DNA from 3 places in the Sinorhizobium sp. NG07B genome. Region 1 is predicted to be linked to each of the others. Evidence: predicted binding sites of a transcription regulator. Region 1 holds the regulator's gene; each other region holds the start of a gene.
The links. Region 1 encodes LexA, which represses DNA repair genes until DNA is damaged. Its sites were predicted from a motif close to TGTTCNNNNTGTGTTCNG; they were not measured.

Region 1 (10,547 bases):
TCTCTACGACCGGCTGGGCGGCAGAAGGTGGTGAGCCCGGCTTCTGGGTCAATGCCTTTGATCCTGGAATCCAAACTCGCGCGCCCTTAGTGTCGAACTTCGCGCCGATCTCGCCGGCAAAATTGTCTTCGAACTCCAGACCCGTGAGAAGCTGCGCATCCTCTCTTGTTGGATTCGATAAGAACGAACTGAGCACCTTGCTAGTCAGGCGATAATCGATCAGACCCAAGGGATCGAAATTCCCAAAGGAGCGTTGATAATCCTGAGCGAATAAAATGGCACCGCGGTGGATCTCGGAGATTAGGTTCACGCGTCGATGACGACCGGGTTCTGGCTGAAATGCTCTCTGTAGTCGGCCTTCTCTCAATATCATGTGGCTTAAGCTGGGATCAGTGTGGCAGGTCAGAAGTTCAACAATCTTCCGGTGTACGATGAGTGGATCTGAGGCATTCGCGCCGATCCGCTCGCCGAGATACGAAGAAACCTCCATGCCAGGTGTTAAATTAGTTTCCACGCCAGCGAGAGTGGCGAAGTAATAGCCGCCAAGTGGTTTCCGGCGCATTCGACATAAGGCGGCCTGCATGTTACCTTTCCAGCCGAGGTCTACGACCGCGGGGTTCGGTATGGATGCGAATCCCAGCTCATCAAGATACTTGAGGTAAGATCGGCGTTCGTCTGCTGCGGCTGATAAGATCTCCTCGGACAGTTCCTTCATTAACTCGACGAATCTAGCTCTTCCGTCTGGGGATGCGCTGAGTTCAGTATCTGCAGACACTGCTATTCGGTCTCGGGCTCGCCCACTAAGCTGCTCAAACGCGAGACCGAAACGGCTCTTGAGAAGCTCGCCAAGACGTGCGCCGTCAACGAATGCATCGGCGGCAAGGTCCGCTACATCTCTCCTAGTCTCCAACGCCGCAACCCGCGCTGACCGTCGGGAGCAATACAGGTACTCATTCGAGATCGCCTCGCCACGGAATAGCTCATTGTAAATTTGTTGGAAAAGGTAACCCTCTCTGGCCAAGAAATAGATCTTAGAGCGCCCATCCCTGGTCGCCTCTCGATGCAGCCACTGGGCAAAGCCTGCATACAGCGGACCAAGGCCGGCATACCCCAGTCGCCACGGCTCGCCGCCGAAGAGCGTCGTTGCCTCTGTCTCCGGCGGAGGGCCTTCGAACAACCGATAATTAATGAGGCCCGCGACGACAGATTTGGCTCGTTCGTTTGCGGGCCGCGGTGGAAACAAACGTGCGTACATTTCGTTCTTCTGAATACGGTGAAGCGCTCTCGGCAGATAGAACGGTTTGATCCCTCTCGACCGCGCTGTAACAACATCAGCCGTCGGATGGTCGCCAACATGAACAATGCTCGTGCTGGCGACGGAGAGCTCGCTTGTGATCACGTCGTACAGCCGACCGCTCTTTTTTGTTTTTCGAAAACTGGAGGACAGAAATATACGGTATTCGCCAGAATAACCGCACTTCCGTAAGATGTCCCGGATAGCGCTTTCAGGCAGATACATGTCGGACGTGAGAACGACAGGTTTTTTACTAGCCAGAGCAGCGTTCCACAATTCCTTGCCTAGGGTACGGGGCACAATAACCCGTCTTTCGCATTCTATTTCAAGCTCCTGCAGTACCTGGCCCTGCGTTTTGCTTAAATCGTAGTATGCAGCCACGTGTTCGTAGATTTCGCTCAGGGTGACTTCTTCGTCCTTCGCTAGGGACCGCGCGCGGCTTTCTGCCCAGGAGCGGACGCGAGGGAATTCTCTCAACGCATGACCTACTGCCCCTTCGGCTTCGCCGTGGAGCAGCTGGAAAAGGCCTGAAGGGGCCTCAAACGGTCTCGTCACCAAAGTGTCGAAGATGTCAAAGGAGATCAGTTTTACGTCGTTGGAGCTAATAGTTTTCCTAAAGTCCTCAACGATCTTCAGTTTAGATGAAAGGGAGCCGTTTACTTTTCCTAGTGCTTTTACAATAGCGTCCTGTCTAAATCCTGTAAGAAGTCTATCGTTATATGATGGATCTATGCTAGAGAATTTCGGAAGGAGATCGCATCCTGTCGCGCCAGAGCGCTTCCTAGATACCATCTCCTCGAGAAGACTCGAGAGAAACTCTCTATTCTTTGTAATAAAGTTGATGTCGACATTGTACCGGTTCAAGAGAAAACCAGAGACTTTCGCATTTCTTCCTATGTCGGCGGTTTCGATCGTTTGATAATCTCTGAAGTAGCTTGAGCCGACCGTCTCAATCTGTTTTCCCCATGTCATCGCTTGGAAGATAAGCGAAGAGCTGTGGCTGATTACGCCGTCGACCCACTGAAGTAAGAACTGCGATGGAGAAGGAACATTGTCAAAAGAAGGTCGCCACACCAAGTTCGGCCAACGTTTGGAAAGGAAAAGTACATTCTTTTCGTTTAAGGGGGATTCGGAAGTGAAGCTTGATTTGTATTGGGTAACAAGAATCCTTTCGTCGCCGACTCGCCGGTCCATTACGTAAGCAAGGAAGTCTGCTTGCGAATTGAATCCGGACGTTGCTTTGAACGCGTAATGAGCGGACACCTGTAGGGGAAGTAGAAGTACTCTACTCGCGCTGTCGCCGCAATTGAGTAAACCAGAGCGATTGAACGGCTGAAGTAAGGATATTTTCTCCCTCAGCACCGAAGAAAAGTCTCGCTGAAGCACCTCCTCGTCTTCACTTAACTCGATATTGAAAATGTCATATGCGCTCGATGCCAGAATTGAGCGGTCGTAGAGGCCCACAGGATCGATCGTCACAGTGCTCGGATATGGTGAACGAGAGAAGCTACCCGGCATTTGGCTCAGTATGACAGCCCCGGGGTACAAGGCGCCCAGATAGGGGACCGGGTTTTCCCACGTCAGAATTACGTCGACGGTAGGAGGCAGCCGATTGGACAAGTACTCGGCTATCCGTACGACCGCGTCACCGTGTGGGTTAGTGTGCAGGTCTGCCAGGGGATCTGATGTGCCGGCCGCTGCGTCCAGTTCCTTGCTGTCCAGAGGGCACAATTTGATATGCCTTCCCACCGAGCCGGTGTCAGGCGCAAGATAATCTGCGAATGCGACTGTAACTTCCCATCCCGCATTACCGAGTGCGTTAGCCTGCGGAATCAGTACATCTTTAAAGCAATTCTGAAAAAACAAAGGCTGCCCCTGGGAACCCCATGGGCAGTTCCATATCAATGCGCGCATTATCCACCTATTTCAACCCCAGATGAGACATTCCTCTTAGCCAACGAGCTCTCAGATGAAAAGGCTGAATCTGCGCTGGGAAAGCTTTGAATCCGCGCGACGAGTCGCTGCTAAGCCCCGATCAACATTGTGATGTTGGATGCGGCCAAGCGTATCCGCGGCCCTGTGTCGCATCGGGCGTCTGCCGGTTATCGTTAGGACGTGGCAACTCGAAACCGCCCCGCCAGATGACGGCGGCCCGATCCGAGAGCGGCGTCGAGAGGCGCCGTGGCAACGGCGGTGGAGAGGAGGGCAGGAAGGAAACGAAAAGACGTCATTGTGGGGGCTCAGAGATGTGCGGCAGCACTGTTCGACGTGTAAGCCGCGATAAGCCGCTTCGCGGATGGCATCGTTGAAAATCCGCATCGCTTCGTGCAGGTTCTCCGCGGCTTCGCGCTGTTCTTCGGTCATTATCGTATGAGCCCCTTCATTCCGCGCGCTGACGTATCGTCCGCGACAACGCCGACGTCAACCCGGCCGGGCCGGTGCTCGAAGCAGAACCAGCGTGGCTCGCCCTTGCCGGCAGCGAAGCCGAAGCCGCCCCATTTCGTGCAGCCTGGATGTTCGCAATAGTGCACGTATAGCGTTGTATCGTGCTTGGCCGCGCCTTGCTCGTCGCTCACGTCGTCACCTCATCCTGGCGCTCTGGGCAGGGCGACCAGCCGCGAGTGAAGCCCAGACCCATCGCAATCTGAGCCAGTGCCAGTTGCTCTCGTAGATGCTTGCAGTCGGCGAGGAGCGTCCGGATTGTCGCTTCCGCGTCTCCGCCATGCCAGGCAAGTGCCGATGCGACCTCATCCATCCACGCATCGAATTCGTCGATGTCGGAAGTTTGCTTCTCAGCAGACATGACGTCTCCTTCTCCGCGCACGCAACGGAGTCTTTTACCCCACGGGTTTTCCGATTGGCGGCCGCAACGCCGATGAATGTTCTTATTATGTTCTGGTTTCAGCGAGAGTCAATGCGGTTTGCGTTTGCTCCCAAAACTACTCCATTTGGGCGGCTAGACGCCCACATCGATGGGCGGCATCCTCGCGTTGGAGGATGTAATGGGAAAAGTCTTCGAGTTTGACCCGAAACAGCGCAGCAAGCGTCCTGTGAAGGGTAACGTGCCCGAACGAGCCTGGCCGAACCATCGCGACAAATGGGCACGCAAACAGCAAGGCGGTTCAGTTACCGGCATTGTTGGCGTTGCGGCGATAGCGCTGTTCGCCGCTTCTGAGTTTATACCGCCCATCGTCGGCTGCGACATTAAAGGCAATATCAGCTACCAGACTGGCGAACGCATCTATCACATCCCGGGCCAGGAGTATTACAGCGAGACGCGTATTAGCCTGTTGAACGGCGAATGGTGGTTCTGCTCTGAGGAGGCCGCGCGCGAAGCTGGATGGAGGAAGGCCCATCGATGAGGCTTTTTCCCTGATCCGCGCGTTAATTGCTCATGGCCAGAGCATCCTCGAATAAGCCGCCAGAAGCGCCGCCGGACCCTCTGCCGGCGCGGGTAGAGCCTTGCGTCGCAACGCTCGTCGATCGGCCTCCATCAGGGCGGGACTGGGCCTTCGAGGTGAAGTGGGACGGCTACCGCCTGGCCGTCCATATCGAGACCGGTCGCGTGCGGATCATCACTCGCGGCGGCTACGATTGGACGAGCCGCTTCCCTTCAATCGCTGCCGAGGCGCGGCTTCTTGGGCTGATGACCGCAATCCTCGACGGCGAGGCGGTCGTGCTCGATGAGCACGGCCGCTCTGACTTCGGCATGCTGCAGCGTGCCCTCGGCAGGAAGCCCAGTCTGCACGATCCCCGCGAAATCCTCTTCTTCGCGTTCGATCTCCTCTATCTCGACGGTCGCGACCTGCGCCGGCTGCCACTCAGCGAACGCCGGCGGCTGCTGGAGCCGATCGTCGCCGGCCGTGCCGGTGTCATTCGGCTGTCGGAGGAAGTCGAGGCGAGTGGGGAAGAGTTCTTCCGGATCGCCTGCGAGCACGGCCTCGAGGGGATTGTCGCCAAGCGCCGTGACAAGCCATATCACTCCGGCCGTCGGCCCGACTGGCAGAAGATCAAGTGCGTGCGCAGCGACAGCTTCGTGATCGTCGGCTTCGAGCCGTCAACCGTCCCCGGCGCGATCGGTCGGCTGCTGCTGGCGGCAAGGAGGAGGGGTGAGCTTGTCTATGTCGGCGGCTGCGGAACCGGATGGACGTACGCGGAGTCAGCCAAGCTGCGCGAGCTGCTCGAGGCAATCCGGACGGATTCGCCGGCGGTGAACCTGAAGAGGAAGGGGGCCGTCTTCGTCGAGCCAGTGCTGGTCGCTGAGGCCGAGTATCGCGCCTGGACACAGGATGGCAAGCTCCGGCATCCGTCGTTCAAAGGCATAAGGGAGAGGGCCGACGATGCGACGGTGTTCGAGCTCACAAACTGACGTAAAAATCGGCCCGATGGCGTTTCTGAAAACTCTGAATTCCTCTGAAAAATCAATGTGCCAAAAACGACGGAAAACGAGGTATTTTCGGCCGCTTTTTCAGAAACGATATTGATTTTATTGAAAGTGGAGGGGATTTGCAGTCCTCTGCGTCACCACTCCGCCACGAGGCCTCTCGTGCTCGTAAAATCGAGCGATGGCGGGCGTTTAAAACGAATCCATGTGGAGCGCAAGAGGGAGACGTTCAAAAAAGACGCCCACAAACAGCTTTGAACAGGCCGGAATACGAGAGCGCTTCTTGCCGGTGGCATGGCGGACGCCGAGACCAATAAACGCCGGCCGCAGTAAGCGAGATCACGGAAGGCAAAGAGAACAGTTCTGTCGTCGCGACCGCGCGAAACGACCGCACACAGGATCGGCACAGGAACCCAAATCGGCCTAGTGATAGCGCCGGATCAGACCGACGAGTTTGCCCTGAATTTTCACGCGGTCGGGTCCGAAGATGCGCGTTTCGTAAGCCGGATTCGCCGCTTCCAGTGCGATCGATGCGCCCTTGCGGCGGAATCGCTTCAAGGTTGCCTCCTCGTCGTCGATCAGGGCGACGACGATGTCGCCCGGGCTGGCGGTGCTGGCGTTGCGGATGATCACCGTGTCGCCATCGAGAATGCCCGCCTCGATCATCGAATCGCCCTTGATTTCGAGGGCGTAGTGCTCGCCGCTGCCGATCATCTCGACCGGCACGGAAATCTCGTGCGTATTGTTCTGAATGGCCGAAATCGGCACGCCGGCGGCGATCCGGCCCATGACCGGCACTGTCATAGACGCGCTCTCGACCGGTGGCGTTGGCGCCGGCTTCGGTGCCGGGGGCTTGCCGAGGCTGCCCTCGATGACGCTCGGCGAGAAGCCGCGCCGCGGCTGGGCTGGGCTCGAATAGGCTTCCGGCAGCTTGATGACCTCGAGCGCTCGGGCCCGATTGGGTAGCCGGCGAATGAAACCGCGTTCTTCCAGCGCAGTGATCAGCCGGTGGATGCCCGATTTCGACGCAAGATCGAGCGCATCTTTCATCTCGTCGAAGGAGGGCGGGACCCCGGATTCCTTCATCCGTTCATGAATGAACAGAAGCAATTCCTGTTGCTTGCGGGTCAGCATGCGCGTCACTCCAGATTCGCGAAACAAATCAAGAACAGAAACTATCCGTTCCATATGTGTTCCGCAAGCACTTAATATTCCGTGAACTCATGCGTCGAGGCGCGTCCGCTATCAGGGCGGCACGGACGGTTTGCGGGTTTCGATGGTGGTGAAGACTTGCGTGCGGCAAGCGTCACACATAGGCGAGCGTTTGCTCACCTTTGACGACGCTGTGCATCGTCTTGACAAGCCGTCCTAGTAGGCGAGGCGCAGCCCGCCGGGGCTAAGAACGTCGAAGTCGGGTTCAGGGTAGGGGCCGTACCACTGGGTGTAGGTCGTGTTGCCCGTAGCGCCTGTCGTGGCGCATCCTGAAAGTGTGAGAAGAGCGATTAAGGCGGCGGCGATCAGAGATTTGAGAGGCATGGTAGTCCCCACTTGCGGGAGTTGCCGATATGCAATGATGCCAGGTGCTAAGTCTCTCTCAAATCAGGCTCTTTGGCAAGCGAGGGGCAAGGCGGGAAGACGGCACATCGGGTGGAAAACACCGCTCCCTCTGACTTCGGGTCGCTCGCTTCTTAACGGAATTCGCGTTCGCAATGGGTCTGCTGCGAATACAGTCTGAAGTGGTGGTCGTCCGAGGGTGACGAGCCACGTCGGATCGGCCCGCTACAGAGATGTCGCTGATGTCTTAGCGATGTTCTGTTACCTATGTCTCCGGGTCGGACAAAGGTCGTTTGGTGGAGTCGAAGGGAGTCGAACCCTCGACCTCCGCAGTGCGATTGCGGCGCTCTCCCAACTGAGCTACGACCCCAGCCGTTCACCTATATAGGCGGATTTGAGCGCCCGCGCCAGTCCCTCCCGGCGTCTCGCGTGGGGAGGATCGGGGCCGTCGTGGATGTCACTCGAGGAGAATTTGCTTGAGCGTCGCGGCGTCCTCGATGAAGGCGGCGGGATCGTCATTGGCGACGAATTCCAGCATTGCAAAGCGTCGCCCGGTCCAGCGCGATGCGGGGAGGGCCGTGAGGACGCTTCGCCAATAGTCGGATGCCGATGCCAGGGGAAAACGGTTGCGATTTCGATCCCAGGCGAAGACGTGGACATGAGATACATGCTGACCGATGCGGGCGACCTCTGCGAGCGCCTCGCCGAGCTCCAGCCCGGGCCGCGGCTGCCAATAGAGATAAACATTGTCGTGGGCGATCGCGTCGATCAGGCGGCTTGCCGAGTCGGTCGTGTCAGTCAGCGATTGCGGGTGATATTCCAGCGAGACGGTCACGCGGTGGCGCGCGGCTTCGGCGCCCATGTCGCGGATCGCCTTTGCGGCATCACGTCTTTCGCCTGCGCTGTAGTCCTTTGAATCGCGCCGGCGGGTGCCTGGCCAGATGCGGATATTCGAGGCACCGAGTGCAATCGCGCTCTCGAGCGCACGCCTGAATTCGATGAGGTCGTCAGTCGGTGGCGCGACATAGGATCCGTAGGATGTCGTCAGTTCGGCCCTTGCGCTGAGGAGCCCGACGATCCGGGCGTTGGACGTGTCGCCCGGAGCAATATGAGCGTCGCCTGCCCATTCGATCGCCGCAAGACCGGCGCTCCGGGCTAAGCCGACGATTTTTTCCGGAGGCAAGCTCCTGAAGGTGACGGTGCAGAGCCCCGGTTCGAAATCGCTCATGCCATGCGCTCCAGGTCGTGCTTGCGGACTTCGAACAGCAGCTGCCGGCCTTCCAGAAAGCGCTCGATTTCGTCGACGGCCATTTCGCCGAGTCGCGTCCTCTCAAGTCCGATGGCGCCGGCAATGTGCGGCGTTAGGAAGACGTTCGGCAAATCATAGAAAGGCGACGTTCCTTCCGGCACCTCGGGATCCGTCACGTCGATGACGGCATTGATTGCGCCCGTCTTCAGCCGGTCTATCAGTGCGGCCTCGTCCACGAGCGCACCCCGCGCCGTATTGATCAGTGTCGCACCGTTCTTCATCAGGGACAGCCGCCGCCCGTCGATCATGTGCTGGGTCTCGGGCAGAGAAGGCGCATGCAGCGAGACTATATCCGAATGCGCCATCAGCGTCTCGAGATCGGCTTTTTCGACACCGATAGCCGAAGCGCTTTCTTCCCCGACCAAGGGATCGTAGAGCAGCACCCGATAATCGAAGGGGCGAAGCAGGTCGATCACCCGCCTTCCGATCCGCGAGGCGCCAACGATGCCGATGGTGCGGCGGTAGTTTCCAATAGCCTGCCCCTGCAGCAGCTGGATGCGCTGACGCCCTCTGTCGGCGGCATAAAGGTCGCGGAAGCGAAAAACGTGCTTGCCCGAAAAAATGATTGCCGCCAGCGTGAACTCCGCGACCGGCACGGCGTTGGCTTCGGCCGCATGGCTGACGGTGATTCCTGCATCGAACACGGACAAATCGATCAGGTCCTTGACCGTTCCTGCCGCATGGACGATGAGCCGAAGACGAGGGGCCGATCGAAGGGCGTTCGCATCGAAGCTCGGGGCGCCCCAGCCGGTCACCAGGATCTCCGCTTCGGCGAGCAAGCGGCTTCCCCGGCCGTCGCCGAAAACGGTCATGGGTTGCCGATCGAGTATGCGAGCGAGACGGTCTATGCGTGCGAAAAGTTCCGGTGTGAGTACGTGTTCCGTCCTTTCGGGCTGCATCGCGAAGGCAATCGCCGGGGGGGTCATGACATGCGTCCCGGCGCTTGCATGGCGCTGACCCTTACGCCCTCTTCGGCGACGGTGCGCAGTTCGGCGATCTCGGGGACAGCGGGCGGACCTTCCCAATCGCCCGACACGGCCGAGATGTCGCGAACGGCCAGCACGGCGCAGCGGAGAATAGTCTCACCGGCGGGGATCGTGCCGCGCAATTGCGGCACCAGGGTCTTTGCGGCGATGAGATTGGTATTGGGCGCCGCCTTCTGTGCCAGACCTTGGCGCGTGACTGTCGAGCCGAGGTCGTGGATTCCGCTGAAGTCCTCTTTGCCGATGGCATAGGCCCAACCCGCCTGTGCGGAAAGTGTATCGGCTTCGAAGTCCCGTCTGGCAATGGCAAAGCCGCCCTCGGCAGTTTCAAGCGGCCGCGGCGTCGTGATCCTGTGCACCCGGACATGCCAGGGCGTGGCCGGCAGCAGCCAGGTCTCGACGGAGACGTCCGGCCAGGGCGACCACCTCGCAAAGAGCACGTTACCGGCAAGCCGTGCTTCCTCGTTCGCCTCGCGCACACGGTAGTGAATGCCGTCGTCGCTGAAGGCCAGCATCGAATCGAAGGAGCCTCCGCTGAAGGCCCGCTCGTCGCTCTCGACGCTGAAGCCGTAACGCGTCGAGTAGGCGAATTTCGCGTATTTTTCCGAGCCGAACCGCATTTGCCGGTTCTCCTGCCCGGAGGAAAGCGCCACGACGTCGCCCTTGGCGGGCATCATCACCATGCCAGGATGGGGGAGCGCCACCGGGTCGGGCGACGGGCTCGGGGCCGTTTCCTGGGAAGTCCAGAACGGATGGTTCTTGGAAACAGCGAGCGGCAGGAAGGCCTTGAACGCCCAGTAGGGAGAGCCCGCTGAATTGTAGTTTTCCGACATCAACAGGTTCGGATAGCCGTAACCGACCGACAGCACGCCGTCCCGATGGGTGATCGGTTTGTCCGCCCACCATCTGAGGTGGCGAAGGCAAAGGCCCTTGATCTCGCCCCAGGGCAGCGCCTCGAGATCGGCAAAGGCGAGCGCCGACCAGAAGCTGGCGCAGGCGAAGCGATAGGTGAGGCTGCGGCCG
Region 2 (10,547 bases), 1.5 Mb from region 1:
AGATACTCCGCGCCCGAGCCGACATGACCGCAGGCGCGCGCCAGGACTTCGGCGACGGCCTCGAGAGGAAGGCTTCCGGCATAGAATGACGAAGCGCGGTTCATGACGAAACCCAGAGCGGGAACGGATCCCTGCCCCGTCTCGACCTTGATCCAGCGGGGCATGCTGTTGGGCGGCTTATAGGTGAACTCACGCCGGAACAGCCTTCCGAGCTGGCCTTCGAGGTCGTCGTTCGGCAGTTCGTAGAGAACGCCGCGGCACTGCCCGCCGCGGTCGAGGGCCATCATCAGACCCGGCTCATCGGGTGTTCCCCGAAAGCGAAGCATCCGCAAGCAGAACGAACGATGCCAGCCCCGGGCGATGCCGATCTCTTCCCTGACATGCTCGATCTCCGGCCTCCAGATCAGTGATCCATAGGCGAAGAGCAAGGTTGGCAAGCCCGGAGCCGGATGGCACTTCATTATCCGCGCCACCCAGTGGTCATAGTCCGCATCTGTGTGCAGTTGCGCTCCGGATCCCGGACCGCCGTCCGCAATCGCTCTGTGGACCTGCGCAACATGGGCCGCGGTCAAGCTGAAGGATGTTGATCTGCCGGACATGGTCAAAATCTCCGCCGAAGAGGATCGCGCAACGGTCCCCCGGGTGCAAGCTGGCCTTTCACGGGTGACCTCGCCTACCGGCGCGCCTCGGCAGCCATGCTGACGGCGAGGCCGGCGAGCACGGTGCTCATCATCCAGCGCTGCACCAGCATGAAGAGGGGCCGGCCTGCGAGGAAGGCGGCGATCGACCCGGCGGTCACCGCGATCGGCGCATTGACGCTGACGCTGATTGCGATCTGCAGGCTGCCGAAAACGAGCGACTGCAGGAGCACGCTTCCGGATTCCGGTCGGATGAACTGCGGCAGCAGCGAAAGGTAGAGCGCCGCCACCTTCGGATTGAGCAGGCTGGTGACGAGGCCCATGACGAAGAGCTTGCGCGGTCCGTCCTGCGGCAGGTCGCGGACCTGGAACGGCGAGCGACCGCCGGGCTTCACGGCCTGCCAGGCGAGGAAGAGGAGATAGAGTGCGCCGGCGAAGCACAGCACGTTGTGGGCGAAGGGAACCGCGAGCAACAGGGCGGTGATGCCGAGCGCGGCGAAGACCATGTAGAAGACGAAGCCGAGTGCCACGCCGCCGAGCGAGACAAGGCCGGCGCCCGGGCCTTGGCAGATCGAACGGGAGATCAGGTAGATCATGTTCGGTCCCGGCGTCAGTACCATGCCGAGCGCAATCAGCGCGAAGCCGATGAGATTGTGAGTTTCGGGCAAGGCCGTTCCCCTTCCGCAGTTTTTCCGGAACGTGCACGGCTCAACGAGTCGCTAGCAACGCCGTTCTTGTCACCGGGTCAATTTTTGCGAGCGATGGTGCGGCGTTCTCAAGCGGAACTTTCCACGCCGTGCTATCCACCGACCGGAAAAACATGCTCCAACCGGCGGGTTTGCTATCGCTTTTTCCTCCGCCTGCCCGCATCCGGCGCTTTCCCGCTCTGGAATGGACCGTTGATTGTTCCTATTCTCATGACAACCATCTTGAGCAACGGGAGAAGCACAATGCCAGAAGCGCGCAAGCCCGGCCGCGGCCGCGTCTTTTCATCAATCACCGAAACGATCGGCGACACTCCCATCGTGCGGCTGGACAGGCTCGCCAGCGAAAAGGGCGTGAAGGCGAACCTGCTTGCCAAGCTCGAGTTCTTCAATCCGATCGCCTCGGTCAAGGACCGCATCGGCGTCGCGATGATCGAAGCGCTTGAGGCGGAGGGCAAGATCGAGCCCGGCCGGACGACGCTGATCGAGCCGACATCGGGCAATACCGGCATAGCGCTTGCCTTCGTGGCCGCCGCCAAAGGCTACAGGCTGATCCTCACCATGCCCGAAACGATGTCGGTCGAGCGGCGCAAGATGCTGTCGCTGCTCGGCGCCGAATTGGTGCTGACCGAAGGGGCAAAGGGCATGAAGGGCGCCATCGCCAAGGCGCAGGAACTCACCGAGACGCTGCCCGACGCCATCATCCCGCAGCAGTTCGAAAATCCGGCCAATCCGGAAATCCATCGCAGGACGACCGCCGAGGAAATCTGGAACGACACCGAAGGCGGCGTCGATATCCTCGTTTCCGGCATCGGCACCGGCGGCACGATCACCGGCGCCGGTCAGGTGCTGAAGGCGCGCAAGCCGTCGGTCAAGGTGATCGCCGTCGAGCCCGAGGAGTCGCCGGTCCTCTCGGGCGGCACGCCGGGACCGCACAAGATCCAGGGCATCGGCGCTGGCTTCGCGCCGCCGATCCTCGACACCTCGATCTATGACGAGGTCGTCACCGTGAATGCGGGCGAAGCGGTCGAAGTGGCACGGCTCGTCGCCACGCTCGAAGGCGTACCGGTCGGTATCTCCTCCGGCGCCGCGCTCCAGGCGGCGATCGAAGTCGGCCGGCGCGAGGAGAATGCCGGCAAGATGATCGTGGTGATCATTCCGTCCTTTGCGGAGCGTTATCTTTCGACGGTGCTTTTCGAGGGGCTGGGCGGGTAGAGGCGCGGGCACTGCGGAGCGGGATGAGAGGAGGTGCTCGGTTTTCCGCCCATACCGCGCTCGATCCCTCGCTGTTCAGCGAGACGACGATCTCGTGCCAATCGCCGGGCTTGTTCATGAGGTCGGCCTTGGTCGAAGCCGCTTTCGCACTCTCCGCACCTCCCTCATCGATCTCATCTTCGAGGCGAACTCGGCGATGAAAGGTTCATCCCGCCGTCCCTGATCGCGATCGCCTGAAAGGGCGCGGACGCTGTAGTGCAGCACGCTTCGGCGTTTCGTGGCGCTATTTCGCAATTCCGGGGCAAAGGCTTTGAAAAATTTCGAGCCTCTCGGCGTAGGAGGCAAGCGAAAGGTTTGGGAGAAAAGCCTCGTCACCGTCGCGGCGGATGAGATAGTCCGTCTCCGACAGCAGCCCTTTCTTGATCATTTCAGGAGACTGCCTGGCGGAGCCGTGAAAGGAATAGCTGGAGCCATGCATGTCCGTCCAGGTGCGCTCGACGCAATTGCCGGTGACGCGGTCAGCGAGCTTCGTCGTCGCGATCACGTCTCCAATGCAGCGCAACGAGTCATCGCGGAGATATTCGACGCAGAAGACTTTCGCGTCCTGCGGCGTGTGCTTCAGGCGGATCACAGCGTTTGCCGTTCCAATTCCCTCCTTCGAAACGATCGTCATCGTCATGCCGATTCTCGCCCCATAGGAGAGCTTGCTTGGGTCCTCGGACACTGCCGACCCCACGGCCGGTCCAAGGAGAATGCCTGCCACAAGGGCGAGCGGCATAACGAAACGGTTTGGTTGGAAGGTGCCGTTGAAGGGGAACACGATAGCGGGCCTTGAGAGATGGACTTGGATTTGTGCAACTGGGCCAGGCGAGCGCTACGCCGCTACCGGCAGGCGCTCGCCGGCGACGCGATAGGAGATCGCTTCGGCGAGATGGATCCGTCCGACGGTCGGTGCTTCGTCGAGATCGGCGAGCGTGCGGGCCACCTTCAGCACACGGTGATAGCCGCGCGCCGAGAACTTCATCTTTTCCGCGGCGTCCCTGAGGAGCTGCAGCCCCGCCGAATCGGGTTCGGCGATTCTCTCGATCATCGCCGTCGATGCCCGGGCATTGCTCGTCAATTCCGGATGGCCGAGGGCGGCGAAGCGACCCCGCTGCAACTCGCGGGCGCGGGCGACGCGGCGCGCGACGACGGCGCTTGCCTCCGCCGTGCCGGGGCGGATGAGGTTGGCGGCACTGACGGCGGGCACGTCGATGCGGATATCGATGCGGTCCATCAGCGGACCGGAAATCCGCGCCTGGTAATCGGCCATGCAGCGCGGGCCGCGGGCGCAGCTGCGGCCCGGCTCGCCGGCCATGCCGCAGCGGCAGGGGTTCATCGCGGCGACGAGCTGGATCGCCGCCGGGTAGCTCACACGGTGATTGGCGCGCGCAATGACGCATTCGGCGGTTTCGAGCGGCTGGCGCAGCGCATCGAGCACCTGCGGGGGAAACTCCGGAAACTCGTCGAGAAACAGGACGCCATGATGGGCGAGCGACGCCTCCCCGGGTTTTGCCCGCAAACCGCCGCCGATCAGCGCCGCCATGGTGGCGGAATGGTGCGGCGCACGGAACGGCCGGCGGTCGGAGAGCTTGCCGCCCGCCAATTGCCCGGCGATCGAATGGATCATCGACACTTCGAGCAGTTCGGCTGGGGAGAGCGGCGGCAGGATGGACGGCAGACGCGACGCCAGCATCGACTTGCCGGAACCGGGAGGGCCTACCATCAGGAGATTGTGATTGCCGGCGGCCGCGACCTCCAGCGCCCGTTTGGCGCTTTCCTGGCCCTTGATGTCGGCGAGATCGGGAAGATCGGCGGCGGCCGCCGGGACCGCCGGTTCGGGGCGGGAGAGCACCTGCGTGCCGCGGAAATGATTGGCGATGGCAATCAGGCTGCGCGGCGCCAGGATATTGATCTCGGCGCCGGCCCAGGCCGCTTCAGCGCCGCTTTCGGCGGGGCAGATCAGCCCCTTGCCGAGTCCATTGGCCCCGATCGCCGCCGGCAGCGCACCGGCAACTGGAGCGATCGTGCCGTCGAGATTGAGCTCGCCGATGACCACATAGCCGGAAAGTGCATCCGCTGGGATGGCGCCGAGCGCCGCCATCAGGCCGAGCGCGATGGCGAGGTCGAAATGGCTGCCTTCCTTGGGCAGGTCGGCCGGCGCCAGATTGACGGTGACCCGCTTGGCCGGCAGCGCCAGGCCCGAGGCGTGCAGCGCCGCCTGGACGCGTTCGCGGCTTTCGGCAACGGCCTTGTCCGGCAGCCCGACGATCTGCATGCCGACCTTGCCAGGAGCCACCATTACCTGGACGTCGACCGGAACGCCCTCGATACCCTGAAACGCAACCGTGCTGACGCGCGCGACCATGATGCCCCCCATTGCTCCAGCCTGCACCGCACAACCGCCGCCGGTAGCAAGCCAAATCTTGCACGGTACGCGCTTAAAAACAAGAACAATAATAGAACAAACGCGCGTGAGGTGAAATCGGCGTGCCGGCGGCATGCCGATCGGGCAGGTCGAACGTTCCTAAACGATTGCGGAGGTCAGCCGCGTTTCTTTTCGATTGCATCCCAGAGCATGCCGGCGACATCGGCGCCGCCGAACTTCTTGACCTCGCGGATTCCAGTCGGCGAAGTGACGTTGATTTCGGTCATGTAATCCCCGATGACATCAATGCCGACGAAGAGGAAGCCGCGTTCTTTCAGCGCCGGTCCGATGCGGTCGCAGATTTCCTTCTCGCGAGCGGTGAGCTCGGTCGCCTCGGCGCGGCCGCCGACATGCATGTTGGAGCGGGCGTCGTGTTCGGCCGGGACGCGGTTGATGGCGCCAACCGGCTCGCCATCGACGAGCAGGATGCGTTTGTCGCCCTTTCGGACCGCCGGCAGATATTCCTGAGCAATGAAGGGCTCGCGAAACATCTGGCCGAACATTTCAAGCAGCGACGAGAGATTGCGATCGTCGCGCGCCGAATGGAAGACTCCGGCGCCGCCATTGCCGTAGAGCGGCTTCAGGATGATGTCGCCCATCTCCTCGCGGAAGCGGGCGATCTCGCTCGCATCCCGCGTGATCAGCGTCCGCGGCATCAGGTCGGGAAATTCGGTGACGAAGATTTTCTCCGGCGAATTGCGCACCCAGGCCGGGTCGTTGACGACGAGCGTCTTCGGGTGAAGCCGCTCCAGAAGATGCGTCGAGGTGATATAGGCCATGTCGAAGGGCGGATCCTGGCGAAGCAGGATGACGTCCATGGTCGAAAGATCGATCCGCTCGGGCTCGTCCAGCGTGAAATGGTCGCCCTTGACGTCGCGCAGCGTCATCTGCTGCGCGGTCGCATAGACCTTGCCGTCACGCAGCGACAGCTTGTCGGGCGTGTAGTGGAACAGCCGGTACCCGCGCGCCTGTGCCTCGAGGCTCATGGCAAAGGTGGAATCGCCCGCAATGGTGATGCCCGAGACATGGTCCATTTGGACCCCGACATTGACGATTCCTGCCATTTTCCCGTTCCCGTTGGTTCCCCTGCCGCATCGCCCAAGGCGGAAATCGCTTCGGCGAAATCATACAGCAATTCAAAGCGCTACCGCGACGATCATGCACCCGCAACGGCGGACACCGCCACAGGAGGCCCGCCACATGTAGAATGCGCAAGGCGCTTAGGCAAGGAGACCGGCGCCTATTGGAAACCCTCGACGAGGCAGGTGATGAGGTCGTGATCGGAGAGCGGCCGCCCTGAGGTGTCGAGCGAGGGAACGATGCGGCTCTCGCCGATCTTCAGCCCCCGCGCTAAGAACCAGTCGAGCTTCATCGCCCGTTTCGGCCAACGGGTGATCAGGCTCGGACGGGTGGTCATCTGATCGAGCGGTCCGCCGTGGCGGGTGAAGCCGCGTGCAGCGCTCGCCGCAAAGAGGCCCTCCGCCTCGAAATCGCCGCCGATATGGTTTCCCGTATTGAGATCGCCGCCGGTCAGGATCGGAAGTTCGGGAAAGGTGGTGTCCAGCTGATCGATCAGTTCCTTCATCTGCCGCTCGCGATAGGCGGCGGTCGTGGCGCTTTCCAAATGCGTGGAAACGGCGACGAAGGGACCCGCTTCGGTCTCGATCACGGCACCGACGGCGCAGCGCTCGCCGAGACGCGGCTGATCGGTGTCGTCCCTGAACCACAGGCGCTCCCCGCAAAGCCGCAACAGGAAGGGACGCCGGAGGGGCACGGCGGTCAGCAAGGCATTGCCGTGGAAGCCCTTGTCGTTGAAGTCGTCCTTGCAGAATTCGCGCTCGGTATCGGAGCCGAGGCCGAGCTCGATGAACTCGACGCCGTAGGCGTATTGCATTTCCAACGCGCTCGCAATCTCGGCCGTCGTGTGGCGCTGGCCGGTGCGGGCCATGCCGTTGTCCATCTCCGAAAGCAGCACGAGCCGCGCCCCGGTCGCGCGGAGATGCTCGGCGCTTTCTTCGGGAAACAGGCAGCGCTCGAGGTTCCAGGCAGCAACAGTGAAGGGAAAGGCAAGCGGCGCTGGCGTCGTGGCGGCGCCGCCGACCTCGATCGTGTTCATCGCCTCGATCCCGGCCATGATCGCGTCATGGGTAGGGATGCTGCGTTCCGTCCGGGCAATGCCCTCGCGGTGCTCTCGCGAAGGAACAGCAAGGGTCGATACGGCTTTCTCAATCACGACACAGGCTCCAAATTCACGGCGTGCGGACGGGCCGGCGCGGCACCGGCCATGCCATCCGTCCGCTCTTGACGATGAAGCCGCTTGCCGTTCTCCGCCGAGAAGAAATGCAGGCGATCCATCGGGATGGCGATGGCAAGCTCGCTGGAAAGCGGCGTTTCCGGCGGCAACGCGACGGTCAGCGGCTGATCCTCGACCGCGCCGTGCACCAGGCGTTGTGCTCCGAGTTCCTCGACATAGTCGACGCGGAAGAGCAAGGCCTGCTCGCCGGCAGATGCCGGGCGCAAGTCTTCCGCCCTGAGCCCGACGGTCACCGGCCCCCGGGTCGGCGCCGGATAGTCGAGGTCGATCGCATGCGTGCCGATATGCAGGCGGCCGCCTTCGAGCATGCCCTTGAGGAGGTTCATCGCCGGCGAGCCGATGAAGCTCGCGACGAAAGTCGAGGCCGGTGCGTGATAGACCTCGAGCGGCCGGCCGATCTGCTCGATGCGGCCGCCGTTCAGCACCACCAGCCGATCGGCGAGCGTCATCGCCTCAAGCTGGTCGTGGGTCACGTAGAGCGAGGTGGTACCGAGCCGCTTCTGCAACCGCTTGATCTCGCCGCGCATCGAGACCCGCAGCTTCGCATCGAGGTTCGAAAGCGGCTCGTCGAAGAGAAAAGCGGCCGGCTTGCGGACGATCGCCCGACCCATGGCGACGCGCTGGCGCTGGCCGCCCGAAAGCGCCCGCGGTTTGCGGTCGAGATAGGGCTCGATCTCCAGCATCCGCGCGGCTTCCGCGACGCGCGCGTCGATCTCCGCCTTCGGCGTCTTCCTGTTCCTGAGGCCATAGGCCAGGTTCTGGTAAACCGTCATGTGCGGATAGAGCGCATAATTCTGGAAGACCATGGCGATGTCGCGTTCGGCCGGATCGACATCGTTGACGAGGCGCGTGCCGATCGTCACGCTGCCTTTCGAGATCGTCTCCAGCCCGGCGACCATGCGCAGAAGCGTGGACTTGCCGCAGCCGGAGGGGCCTACGAGCACGATGAACTCGCCGTCGGCAATGTCGATCGAGACCGACTTTACGGCCTCGACATTGCCCGAGTAGATTTTAGAGACCTCTGCGATATCGATCGCCGCCATGGCTAGCTCCGTTGGTCAATGAGGAATGCGGAGCGGGAACGGATCTAAAACCCGCCGCGCCTCCGGTCGTTCCACTTTGTGTCTGCGCATTTCCGACGGCGAACCGCTGCACACTTCGCCGGGAAATGCTCTATTTGTCGCTCTCAGTAAGTCCCTTGATGAACCAGCGCTGGAACATGACGACGATTATCACCGGCGGCAGCATGGCGAGGATGGCCAGCGCAAAGGCCTCGTTGTAATCGGGAATGTTGGAGCCGACCCAGACGAGCAGGATCTGCTTGATGCCGCGCACCAGCGTGAAGAAGCCCTCGTCCGTCGTCATCAGTGTCGGCCAGAGATACTGGTTCCAGCCGTAGACGAACATGATGATGAAGATCGCCGCCATCATGGTGCGCGACAGCGGCACCAGCACGTCGATGAAGAACTTGAACGGCCCCGCGCCGTCGATCCGCGCCGCCTCCAGGAGTTCGTCCGGTACCGACTTGAAGAATTGGCGGAAATAGAAGGTGCCGGTCGCAGAGGCGAGAAGCGGCACGATCAGCCCGGTATAGGTGTTCGTCAGCCTCAGGGCATTCATCACCTCGTAGGAGGGCAGGATGCGGACCTCGAGCGGCAGGAGCAGCGTCGTGAAGATCACCCAGAAGAACAAGCTCGCCAGCGGAAAGCGGAAATAGACGATCGCATAGGCCGCCAGCATCGAGAGCACGATCTTGCCGACGGCAAAGCCGAGGCCCAGGATCATGGAGTTCAGCATCATGTTGAAGCCGGTGACCTTGCCGGTGAAACCGCCCTCGCGGGCCAGAACCGTCTCATAAGTCTCGGCGAAATGGCCGCCCCAGGTGAGACTGAGGCCATTGCGGTGGATGTCTGCCGCCTCGTGGGTCGAGGTCATGAAGGCGACGACGACGGGCATCACCATGATGAAGACGCCGATCAGAAGAATGACGTGGTCGAGCAAACGGGTGCGATACATCGGCATCACCTCAATTATAGTGCACGCGCCGCTCGATGAAGCGGAACTGGAAGACGGTGAGCACCAGGACGATCAGCATGAGGATCACCGATTGCGCCGAGGAGCCGCCGAGATCGTTGCCGCGGAAGCCGTCCATGTAGACTTTGTAGACGAGCGTGATCGGGTTGTTGGCGGCCTTGTCCTTCACCATCACGTCGATGATGCCGAACGTATCGAAAAGCGCATAGGTGACGTTGATGATCAGCAGGAAGAAGGCAGTCGGCGCCAGCAGCGGCAGGATGACCGTCCAGAAGCGGCGCATTTCCGAGCGGCAATCGATCGCCGCCGCCTCGCGCACCGACACCGGAATGCCCTGAAGTCCCGAAAGGAAGAAGATGAAGTTGTAGGGGATTTGCTTCCAGACCGCGACGACGATCATCGCGAAGGCCGTGTCGAAATAATCGAGCCCGACTTTGATGTCCCAACCGAACCAGCGGGCGAATTCGACGAGCGGGCCGATATGCTGGTTGAAGAACATCATGCCGATCAGGCCGGCGACAGGCGGGGCGATCGCATAGACCCAGATGAGCAGCGTCTTGTAGGTCGCGTTGCCGCGAATGACGCCGTCCGCCTTGACGGCGAGCAGGAGCCCGATCGCCAGCGCGAAGAAGGTGACGAGGGCGGTGAAGATGGCCGTGAACCGCGCTATGCCGAAATACTCGGTCGACTTCAGGACGTCGGCATAGTTCGTGAGGCCGACGAAGGTGGAGCCGAAACCGAACGGATCCTCGAGATAGAAGGAGGACTGGATCGCCTGGGCAGACGGCCAGTAAAAGAACACGAAGATGATCGCGAGCTGCGGCGCGAGAAAGAGATAGGGCAGGAAAGGCGAGGCGAATTGCACGCGCTTGGCGGCTGCCTGCTGTCCTTGATCTTTGGAGCGGCCCCTCATCCGGCCTGCCGGCCACCTTCTCCCCGCACTGGCGGGGAGAAGGGACGCTCCATTGTCGGCGGCATTCCCCTTTCCCCGCGCGCGGGGAAAGGGGAATGGTGAGGGGCTCGCCTCGCTCATCGCAATCAGCCGGCGGTCTTGGCGAAACGGGCGAGCAGTTCGTTGCCTTCCTTCTCGATCGCTTCAAGGGCATCCTTCACGGTCGCTTCGCCGGAGAAGATGCGGCCGTATTCGCGCTCCATGATCTCGCGGATCTGCGGAT
Region 3 (10,547 bases), 1.4 Mb from region 1:
GGAGATCGGGAATTGGCGCCGCGAGCCACTTGCCGCTCTGCGACAGCAGGTAGACGCGGCCCGAACCGAAGGGCTTCAACGTCGCGAGCCGGTCGGCAAGCGAAGCGAGCGAGATGTCGACGCCCGAGACGCCGATCATCTTGCCGTCGGACAGCACCGGATAGGCGATCGACGTCATCGTCGTCGGAACGTCGGTGCCTTCGGCCATGTAGGGCTGGGTGATGGCACCCTTGCCGCTCTTCGCGGCTAGCGCGTACCATTCGGCCGCGTAGTCGGCGCGGAAGGTCGAAAGCTGTGCCTTGCCGTTGCGGTCCTTCGACCAATAGGGCGTGAAGGCGCCTTCCGCATTGCCGCCAAGCTCGGTGTTGTTGACGACGTCCTTGCCGTCGAATGCCTTCGGCGCCTCGGCGAACCAGCTGCCGAAGGCGAAGTCATGCTGATCGAGGTTGGCCTTCAATAGGTTGATGGCGCCGGCGCGGTCGACGGATTTTCCGGCATGGCCGCGGCCGAGCACGCCCGACATCGTGTTGGCGGCGGCTGCCAGCTCTCCGACGCTGCCGGCGATTTCGGCGGCAATCGCGCGGGCCTCCGTCTTGGCGCCGTCGAAGACGAGCGTTTCGACACGATCCTGGGTCTGCGAAATGAGAACGAAATTCGATGCGAGCAACACGAGAGCGATCGTGCCGCCCGTGACGGCGATCAGCTTGGTGGCCAGCGATTTTGCATGGAAGTTGAACATGAAATCCTCACGCACTGAGAGGTCCGCAGGTTTCTTGCCTGCGGCATGACATTCCAAATGTGGGTGAAGCTCCATCATGGAGCGCGTGATGCCGACCGGCATACAGGAGCCGGACCGATGCGAGCGGGCTGCCTCGCAATCTGGATAGATCATCAAAGATTAATTTAAGGCCAACATCCGGGCCAAATCCTGGCCGTCCAAAGTGGATTCTGCGCGGCGAGGATCGTTGCCGCGCCAAATCCTATCCAGATCGCGAAACGGACCAAAAATAGACTGCGGCAGTCAAAGGCGCGCGGCGACCTCGGAGGCGAGCGGTATGGACGGCTGTGCTCCCGCTTTCAGGCAGGCGAGCGATCCGGCGGCGGCGGCACGGCGCAGCGCATCGGGGAAGACGAGGCCCGCGTCGAGGCTTGCCGCGAGATAGCCGCAGAACGTATCTCCAGCTCCGACCGTATCGACGGGTTCGATCGCCAGCCCCTTGGCGCTGTGAATATCGCCCTGATGGACGGCGGCGACACCCTCGGCACCGAGGGTGACGATGACGATCTGTCCGGTTTCGTCGTGGAGGTCCTTCATTGCCGCTTCACGCTCAGCGCCGGCGATACCGCTTTTGCCCGCCAAAAGCTCGAACTCGGTCTCGTTTGCAATGACGATGTCGGCCATGCGGCCAAGGCGGGCCGCCTCCGGCGTCAACGGCGCGATGTTGATGATCGAGCGGATGCCACGGCGTCTGGCCTCCACCAGCGCCTTCTCCACCGAGGCCGCCGGAATTTCGAGCTGCAGCATCAGCGTGTCGCCGGCCGCCATTTGCTCGAGGGCCGTGACCGCGTCGCTCTCGCTCACCGTCGCATTGGCGCTGGCGACGACGACGATGACGTTCTCGCCGTCACCGCCGACGAGGATATGGGCGGTCCCGGTCGGCTCGCTCACGGTCTTGGTGAGGCCAAGGTCCGTGCCCGCCTCCTTGAGCAGGGTAAGCGCGCCTTCCGCAAAGCTGTCCGAGCCGACGGCGCCGGCCATCCGCACGGAAGCGCCGGCGCGCCGGGCTGCCAGCGCCTGGTTCGCCCCCTTGCCGCCGGCGGCGGTGGAAAAGCCCGTTCCGGCAACGGTTTCGCCCGGCTTCGGAAGGCGTGCGGTCGTGGCGATCAGGTCCATGTTGATGGACCCAAGAACAGTGATCATGTGGAGATGTCCCGTCGGGTTGCTGATTGTGCCGGAGAGTGCCCGAGGCCGTCAGTCTTCGTCAACCACCCGCAGCTTCAATTGCCCGATGCGGTTGTCGACTGCCCGCTCACTCTTGTCGGCCGGCTCCCTGGCGCCGTGGTTCGCCGGTGCGGCCTCCAGTTCAAGCGCCTCGATCTTGGCGCCGCGACGCGTCAGCTTGTCGGAGGAGATCAGAATGTCCTCGACATCCTTCTGGGTCATCGCGAAGTGGCCCTGCAGCTTCCGGACCCGTTCGTCGAGCCGCGAGAGATCCTCCATCAGGCGCACCACCTCGCCCTGGATCAGATGCGCCTGCTCGCGCATGCGGGCGTCCTTCAGGATCGACTGGATCACCTGGATGGAAAGGAGCAGCAGCGACGGCGAGACGATGACGATGCGCTGGCGGTGCGCCTTCTGGACGGTCGCTTCGAAATGCTCGTGGATTTCCGCAAAGATCGATTCGGACGGAACGAACAGGAAGGCGGTTTCCTGCGTCTCGCCGGCGAGCAGATATTTGCTGGCGATATCGCGGATATGGACCTCCATGTCGCGTCGGAAGGCTTGCGCCGCCTGCTGGCGCCGCTCGGCACTTTCCGCATCACGCATGGCATTCCAGGCTTCGAGCGGGAATTTTGCGTCGATGACGAGCGGCGGCTGGGCATTCGGCATGCGGATGATGCAGTCCGGCCTCGCCCCGTTCGAAAGCGTCGCCTGGAAGGTGAAGGCGCCCATCGGCAGGCCGTCGGCAACGATCGCCTCCATGCGCGACTGGCCGAAGGCGCCGCGCGTCTGCTTGTTGGCAAGAATGCTCTGCAGCCCGGCCATGTCCTTGGCGAGAGACTGGATATTATTCTGGGCGCTGTCGATGACCGCCAGCCGCTCCTGCAGCCGCCTTAAATTCTCGTGGGTCGCCTTCGTCTGTTCGCTGATCGACGCGCCGATCCGGTGCGTCATGCCGTCGATGCGCTGGCTGAGCGATTGGTTGAGTTCCGCCTGCCTTGTGCCGAAGACATCGGCCATCGCGGCGATGCGTCCCTGCATTTCGGTCTGTGCCGCGAGCAGCGCCGATAGCTGCTGGTCCCGGTCGTCGGCGCGAAGCGCCCGCGCCCTGCGGGCCGACGCAATTGCCAGCAAAACGAACAGGAGAGCGGCGAGGCTGAGCAGATGGCCAGCCGTTAGGGGAAAGGTGCCGATGAGGAACAGCGGCTGGTCGATGGCGAAGGCAGTGGGCTCCATGGCCGCAGCCTAAACAGATTCGCATCCGAAAACTAGATCAAAACAAGAACAAACGGCTCAACTCATCACACGGCAATTTTCTTGCGCAGCGACGGAAAGATCGGCTATGGGGGAGCATGACGATCAAGCCGCTCATCATCCTTCCCGATCCGCTTCTGCGCCAGGTTTCGACGCCCGTTGAGACGATCGACGCCGACATTCGCCGGCTTGCCGACGATATGCTCGAGACCATGTATGACGCTCCCGGCATCGGACTGGCGGCGATCCAGATCGGCGTTCCGAAGCGCCTTCTGGTTCTCGACGTTTCGAAGGAGGGCGAGGAGAGGAAACCGCTGGTCTTCCTCAATCCGAAGATCGTGAAATCCTCCGAGGAGCGCTCCGTCTACGAGGAAGGCTGCCTGTCGATCCCTGACTATTATGCCGAAGTCGAGCGACCGGCGGCGATCACCGTCGAATATCTCGACCGCGGCGGCAAGGAGCAGGTAGTTGAGGCCAACGGCTTGCTCGCCACCTGCCTGCAGCACGAGATCGACCATCTGAACGGCGTCCTGTTCATCGATTACATCTCCAAGCTCAAGCGCGACATGGTGATCCGCAAGTTCGCCAAGGCGGCCAAGACGCGCGGCGCCAAGGCCATCTGACCGTCGCGCCCCGCGCCTAGAGGCGTTTGACTCGGAGCCGCTGCCCTGCTTGGGGCATTTGAGAAAGACGGAGTTCACCGCCTTGCCGCTTCGCATCATCTTCATGGGCACACCGGAATTCTCCGTGCCGACGCTCTCTGCTCTCGTCGAGGCGCGTCACGAGATCGTCGCCGTCTACACGCAGCCGCCGCGTCCCGGCGGCCGGCGCGGCCTCGATCTGCAAAAGTCGCCGGTGCATCAGGCGGCCGAACTTCTCGGTGTTCCGGTGTTGACACCCGTCAACCTCAGGCAAACCGCGGATCGGCAGATCTTTCGCGATTTCGGTGCCGATGTGGCAGTCGTCGTCGCCTATGGCCTGCTGCTGCCGGAGGAGATCCTCTCGGGCACTCGCCACGGCTGCTATAACGGCCATGCCTCGCTCCTGCCGCGCTGGCGGGGTGCCGCACCGATTCAGAGGGCGATCATGGCCGGGGACCGTGAGACCGGCATGATGGTGATGAAAATGGATAAGGGGCTCGACACCGGGCCCGTGGCGCTCGTCAAGTCTGTTCCGATCGGCGAGACGATGACGGCCGGCGAGCTGCACGACAAGCTGATGCATGTCGGAGCGGCGCTCATGAAAGAGGCGATGGTGCGGCTCGAAATGGGCGAACTGACGCTGACACCGCAGCCCGAGGAAGGCGTCGCCTACGCCGCCAAGATTACGAAGGACGAGACGCGGATCGTTTTCACGCGGCCGGCGGCCGACGTTCACAATCATATCCGCGGCCTCGCGCCCTTTCCGGGCGCCTGGTTCGAACTTCAGGTCGCCGGGCGGATGGAGCGGATCAAGGTGCTGGGGTCGGAGCTTGCCACAGGGGCCGGCACGCCGGGCACGATCCTGGACGACGGCTTGACGATCGCCTGCGGCGAAGGGGCGGTGCGGCCGACGCGCCTGCAGCGGGCAGGCGGCAAGGCGCTTGCTGCGCCTGACTTTCTGCGCGGCACGCCGATCGCCGCCGGCACGAGGATTTCCTGATGCCGCGCTACCGGCTGACCGTCGAATATGACGGCTCCGATTATGTCGGTTGGCAGCGGCAGGAGAACGGTCCCTCCGTGCAAGGGGCGATCGAGAAGGCGGTGCTGTCCCTGACCGGCGAGACCGTGTCGATCCGCGGCGCGGGACGCACCGATTCCGGCGTCCACGCCAGGGGCCAGGTGGCGCATCTCGACCTGACCCGCGAATGGAAGACGCACACGCTGCGCAATGCGCTCAATGCCCACCTGACGCTCGCCGCCGAGCGGGTGTCGATCCTCGACGCGGCCGAAGTTCCGCCGGAATTCGACGCGCGCTTTTCGGCCGTCCGCAGGCATTATCTCTACCGCATCATCTCCCGCCGTTCGCCGCTGGCGCTCGAGGCACGGCGCGCCTGGTGGGTGCCGAAGACGCTCGACCATGAGGCGATGCATGCGGCCGCACAACATCTCGTCGGCCATCACGATTTCACGACGTTCCGGTCCGCCCATTGCCAGGCGACCAGTCCGCTGCGCACCATCGATCGGCTGGATGTCACCCGCAGCGGCGAATTGATCGAGATTCGCGCGACGGCGCAAAGTTTTCTGCACAACCAGATACGCTCCTTCGCCGGCTCACTGAAGCTCGTCGGCGAGGGCAAGTGGACGCCAGACGACCTCAAGGCCGCACTCGAGGCGCGCGACCGCAAGGCCTGCGGACCCGTTGCCCCGCCGGATGGCCTGTTCTTCATGCAGGTCGATTACTGACCGCTCGCGCTCACCCGCTCAGCCGGGGATCAGTCCGAAGAAGTGCTGAAGATATTGGGCGAGCATCATCGGCGGCAGCAGGTAAAGGGCCGTCAGGGCGGAAGCGAGCAGGTTCTGATTGCCGGTTATCGAGCGCAGCAGCCGGAAGAGCAGGACGACGCCCGCAATGAGGACGATCAGCGACAGGAGAGCAGTGAGCTGATGGCCTCCACGCGCGAGAAGGAGGAGCGCGGCCGGAATCGCCATCGCATAGGAAAGCGGCACCGAGAGCCAATTGGTGGTGACGATCACAGGCACGACCAATCCGGCAAATCCGAGGGGCCGCGAAAGGCCAGCAACGAGCATGACCGGCAGCAGCCAACTGACGAGATCGACGACGAGCAGCTTTAGGAAAAAGCCGATGCCGACGGTCGAGCCGCTCGGCATCGCCGAAAGATAATAGAGGCGCCAGGACGCCCAGGAAACGGCCATGGCCGGCAGCGACCAGAGGATCGCCGAAAAGGAGCGCCACAAGCCGCTTTCGCTGATGTCCAGCCAGTTATAGCCTTCGCGGTTGCCCTGGATCAGCAGCCAGAGCCCCTTGATATAGGCGAGAACCTCGTCAAGCAGCGGCATGGCCGAACCAGCGGGCGATGAAGGTTTCATAGATCTCGGTCAGGGTCTCGAGATCGGCGACCGCGACGCGCTCGTCGACCATGTGCATTGTCTGGCCGACGAGACCGAATTCGACCACCGGGCAATAGTCCTTGATAAAGCGGGCGTCCGACGTGCCGCCGGTGGTGGAGAGCTTCGGCCGGCGGCCGGTCACGGCCTCGACTGCGCCGGAAAGCGAATCGATCAGCGCGTTGTTGCGCGTCAGGAAGACGTGGCTCGGGCGCTCGTTCCAGACGATGTCGTATCTGACCGGATCGCGACCGGGCCGAAGCGCACCGTCCTTTGCGGCACGGCCGAGGCGGGCAACGATCTCCGCCTTCAGGCTTTCGGCCGTCCAGCGGTCGTTGAAGCGGATGTTGAAGGCGGCACTGGCCTTGGCCGGAATGACGTTGACGGCGGCATTGCCGACATCGATTGTCGTCACCTCCAGGTTGGACGGCTGGAAATTCTCGGTGCCGGTGTCGAAGGGCGGGTCCATCAGCGCTTGCGTCAGCTGCAGAATGCCGCGCACCGGATTGTCGGCAAGGTGCGGATAGGCGGCATGCCCCTGGACGCCGTGGACGGTGATCCGGCCGGAGAGGGATCCGCGCCGGCCGATCTTGATCATGTCGCCGAGGTTATCCGGATTGGTCGGCTCACCGACGAGGCAGGCGTCCCAGCGCTCGCCTTTTTGGGCAGCCCATTCGAGAAGCTTGATCGTGCCGTTGATCGCCGGTCCTTCCTCGTCGCCGGTGATGAGGAAGGAAATCGATCCCTTGGGTCGGCCATGCTTTTCGATGTGGCGGGCAACCGCCGCGACGAAGCAGGCAATGCCGCCCTTCATGTCGACAGCGCCGCGCCCGTACATTTCGCCGCCGGCGATTACGGCCGAAAAGGGCGAATGGGTCCAGGCGGCTTCGTCGCCGACCGGCACCACGTCCGTATGGCCGGCGAACATTAGATGCGGGCCTTCGGTGCCGAGGCGGGCATAGAGGTTCTCGATATCCGGCGTTCCCGCCTCCCTGGCCATTACCCGATCGAGCGTGAAGCCGAGGGGCGCCAGCATGCCTTCGAGCGCCGACAAGGCACCGCCTTCGGCCGGGGTGACCGAGGGGCAACGGATAAGGGCGGAGAGATTGGAGATCGGATCGGTCGGGAACATCGAACGGAATGCCTGCGGAGCCGGTGGGCCAAGGAACTGAGTTTGCTGGTTTATCCGATCGCTCCCCGGCTGTCACGCCCGATGAGAGGGCGACGCGCTTGGAGACCGCAACGGGCCGGACGATCATCCGGCCCGTCGGATGTGTGTTCCGGGAGAAGGCTATTCGCCCGGGGCGAGATGCGGCGCCTCGATATGCGCTCCCGCGTGCTTCAGCGGCCGCTCGCCGGAGAGCTTGCGGATCAGCACGTAGAAGACCGGCGTCATGAAGATGCCGAAGGCGGTGACGCCGATCATGCCGGCAAAGACCGCCACGCCCATGGCCGAGCGCATTTCAGCACCGGCGCCGGTCGAAGTGACGAGCGGCACGACGCCCATGATGAAGGCCATCGACGTCATCAGGATTGGCCGGAGCCGCAGCCGGCTCGCCTCGATCGCGGCGCTGACGGCGCTCTTTCCGGACAACTCGAGCTCGCGGGCGAACTCGACGATCAGGATCGCGTTCTTCGCCGAGAGGCCGACGAGCACGATCAGGCCGATCTGCGTGAAGACGTTGTTGTCGCCGCCGGTCAGCCAGACGCCGGTGAGCGCCGCCATGATGCCCATAGGCACGATCAGGATGATCGAGATCGGCAGCAACAGGCTCTCATATTGCGCCGCGAGCACCAGATAGACGAGCAGCAGCGCCAGCGGGAAAATCAGGATGCCCGAATTGCCGGCGAGGATCTGCTGGTAGGTCAGATCAGTCCACTCGTAGGAGATTCCGGGCGGCAGCGTCTCGGCGGCGATTCGCTCGATGGCGGCCTGCGCCTGGCCGGAGGAGAAGCCCGGTGCCGGGCCGCCATTGATGTCGGCGGCGAGGAAGCCGTTGTAGCGGATCGCCCGCTCGGCACCGACCGTCTGCTCCACCTTCAAGAGCGCCGACAGCGGGATCATCTCGCCCGACTGCGAACGGACCTTCAGCTTGCCGATGTCGTCGGCGTGGCTGCGATAGTTCGCGTCGGCCTGGATGCGCACGCTGTAAGTGCGGCCGAAGGCGTTGAAGTCGTTGACGTAGAGCGAACCCAGATAGATCTGCAGCGTCTCGAACACGTCGGTGACCGCGACGCCGAGCTGGCGCGCCTTGGTGCGGTCCAAATCGGCATAGAGCTGCGGCACGTTGATCTGGTAGCTCGAATAGAGCCCGGCCAGTTCCGGTGTCTGTGCAGCCTGCGCCAGGAAGGCCTTGGCCGCGTCGTCCAGCGCCCGATAGCCGAGGCCATTCTTGTCCTCGATCTGCAGCTTGAAGCCGCCGGTCGTGCCGAGCCCCTGAACTGGCGGCGGCGGGAACATGGCGATGAAGGCGTCCTGGATCGCGCCGAACTCCTGGTTCAGCTGCATGGCGATCGCGCCGCCCGAGAGTTCCGGCGTCTTCCGCTCCTCGAATGGCTTCAGCGACACGAAGACGATGCCGGAGTTCGAGGAATTGGTGAAGCCGTTGATCGACAGGCCCGGGAAGGCGATGGCATGTTCGACGCCGGGGTGCTTCAGCGCGATGTCGCTCATCCGCCGGATGACGTCCTCCGAGCGGTCCAGCGTCGCCCCGTCCGGCAATTGCGCAAAACCGATCAGATATTGCTTGTCCTGCGCCGGCACGAAACCGCCAGGAACGGAGCGGAACAGCGCGAAGGTGACGCCGAGGAGGACGACGTAAAGGCCCATGATCAGCGACTTGCGCGTCAGAATGCCGCCGACGCCGCGGCCATAGGCTTCCGAGCTCGCCCCGAAGAAGCGGTTGAAGCCGCGGAAGAACCAGCCGAACAGCGCGTCCATGATGCGCGTCAGGCGGTCCTTCGGCGCGTGATGGTCCTTCAGGAGAAGGGCGGCGAGCGCCGGCGACAGCGTCAGCGAGTTGAAGGCGGAGATCACCGTCGAAATCGCGATCGTCAGCGCAAACTGGCGGTAGAACTGGCCGGTCAGCCCGGTGATGAAGGCGAGCGGCACGAAGACGGCGACGAGCACCAGCGCGATCGCGATGATCGGCCCGGACACCTCCTGCATGGCGCGATATGTCGCCTGCACCGGCGAGAGACCCTGGGAGATGTTGCGCTCGACGTTTTCGACGACGACGATCGCATCGTCGACGACGATGCCGATCGCCAGCACCAGGCCGAAGAGGCTGAGCGCATTGATCGAGAAGCCGAAGACATACATCACCGCGAAGGTGCCGACGATCGAGACGGGCACCGCGACCAGCGGAATGATCGAGGCGCGCCACGTCTGGAGGAAGACGATGACGACGAGCACGACGAGCGCGATCGCTTCGAGCAGCGTATGGACGACCGATTCGATCGACGCCCGGACGAACTGCGTCGTGTCGTAGACGATCTCGTAGTCGACGCCTTCCGGCATGGTCTGCTTCAGCTCGGCCATTGCCTTGTGGACGTTTTCGGAAATCTGGATGGCATTCGAGCCCGGCGCCTGGAAGACGCCCATGCCGACGGCCGCCTTGTTGTCGAGTAGCGAGCGCAGCGAGTAGTCCGCCGCGCCCATTTCGACGCGGGCGACGTCGCCGAGGCGGGTGATCTCGCCATTGGCGCCCGACTTAAGCACGATATCGGCAAAGTCCTCAGGCGTCCTCAAACGCCCCTGGGCGTTCACGGAGAGCTGCAGGTCGAGGCCGGCAACGGAGGGCGAGGCGCCGATCACGCCGGCGGCCGCCTGGACGTTCTGTCCGCGGATTGCATTGGCGATGTCGCTCGCGGCAAGGCCTCGCTCGGCGGCCTTTTCCGGGTCGATCCAGACGCGCATCGAATAGTCGCCGCCGCCGAAGATCTGGACCTGGCCGACGCCTTCGACGCGGGCCAGCCGGTCCTTGACGTTCAGGACGCCGTAGTTGCGCAGGTAGTTGATGTCGTACTGGCCGTTCGGCGAGATCAGGTGCACGACGAGCGTCAGGTCGGGCGAGCTCTTGACGGTGGTGACGCCGAGCCGGCGCACCTCCTCCGGCAGCCGCGGCTCGGCCTGCGAGACGCGGTTCTGCACCAGCTGCTGGGCCTGGTCCGGATCGGTGCCGAGCTCGAAGGTGACGGTAAGGGTCATCAGCCCGTCGGCGGTCGCCTGGCTTTGCATGTAGAGCATGCCTTCGACGCCGTTGATCTGCTCTTCGAGCGGTGTGGCGACAGTTTCGGCGATG

Region 2: CO664_RS00995 (YifB family Mg chelatase-like AAA ATPase) is a predicted target of LexA. The motif match lies at 5,046-5,063, and genes of this name have one in related genera.
Region 3: CO664_RS01430 (DNA recombination protein RmuC) is a predicted target of LexA. The motif match lies at 3,212-3,229, and genes of this name have one in related genera.

What each region holds. Positions count from the first base shown of each region.
Region 1 covers NZ_NWTD01000001.1:1,674,522-1,685,068, reverse strand. Annotated here, with positions in the region: gene CO664_RS08065 (hypothetical protein) at 1-3,160, opposite strand, end outside; gene CO664_RS08055 (hypothetical protein) at 3,658-3,870, opposite strand; gene CO664_RS08050 (hypothetical protein) at 3,867-4,097, opposite strand; gene CO664_RS08045 (hypothetical protein) at 4,297-4,656, shown strand; gene ligD (non-homologous end-joining DNA ligase) at 4,689-5,663, shown strand; gene lexA (transcriptional repressor LexA) at 6,102-6,812, opposite strand; gene CO664_RS30630 (hypothetical protein) at 7,047-7,214, opposite strand; tRNA gene CO664_RS08025 (tRNA-Ala) at 7,527-7,602, opposite strand; gene CO664_RS08020 (sugar phosphate isomerase/epimerase) at 7,690-8,460, opposite strand; gene CO664_RS08015 (hydroxyacid dehydrogenase) at 8,457-9,467, opposite strand; gene CO664_RS08010 (DUF2264 domain-containing protein) at 9,464-10,547, opposite strand, start outside.
Region 2 covers NZ_NWTD01000001.1:185,364-195,910, reverse strand. Annotated here, with positions in the region: gene CO664_RS01015 (gamma-glutamylcyclotransferase) at 1-599, opposite strand, end outside; gene CO664_RS01010 (LysE family translocator) at 674-1,306, opposite strand; gene cysK (cysteine synthase A) at 1,589-2,557, shown strand; gene CO664_RS01000 (hypothetical protein) at 2,841-3,377, opposite strand; gene CO664_RS00995 (YifB family Mg chelatase-like AAA ATPase) at 3,432-4,964, opposite strand; gene gshB (glutathione synthase) at 5,141-6,088, opposite strand; gene CO664_RS00985 (endonuclease) at 6,265-7,257, opposite strand; gene CO664_RS00980 (sn-glycerol-3-phosphate import ATP-binding protein UgpC) at 7,254-8,381, opposite strand; gene ugpE (sn-glycerol-3-phosphate ABC transporter permease UgpE) at 8,512-9,354, opposite strand; gene CO664_RS00970 (ABC transporter permease subunit) at 9,365-10,285, opposite strand; gene CO664_RS00965 (extracellular solute-binding protein) at 10,411-10,547, opposite strand, start outside.
Region 3 covers NZ_NWTD01000001.1:279,917-290,463, forward strand. Annotated here, with positions in the region: gene CO664_RS01420 (methyl-accepting chemotaxis protein) at 1-739, opposite strand, end outside; gene CO664_RS01425 (ribokinase) at 1,022-1,921, opposite strand; gene CO664_RS01430 (DNA recombination protein RmuC) at 1,973-3,178, opposite strand; gene def (peptide deformylase) at 3,295-3,819, shown strand; gene fmt (methionyl-tRNA formyltransferase) at 3,902-4,837, shown strand; gene truA (tRNA pseudouridine(38-40) synthase TruA) at 4,837-5,580, shown strand; gene CO664_RS01450 (hypothetical protein) at 5,599-6,195, opposite strand; gene dapE (succinyl-diaminopimelate desuccinylase) at 6,182-7,375, opposite strand; gene CO664_RS01460 (multidrug efflux RND transporter permease subunit) at 7,535-10,547, opposite strand, start outside.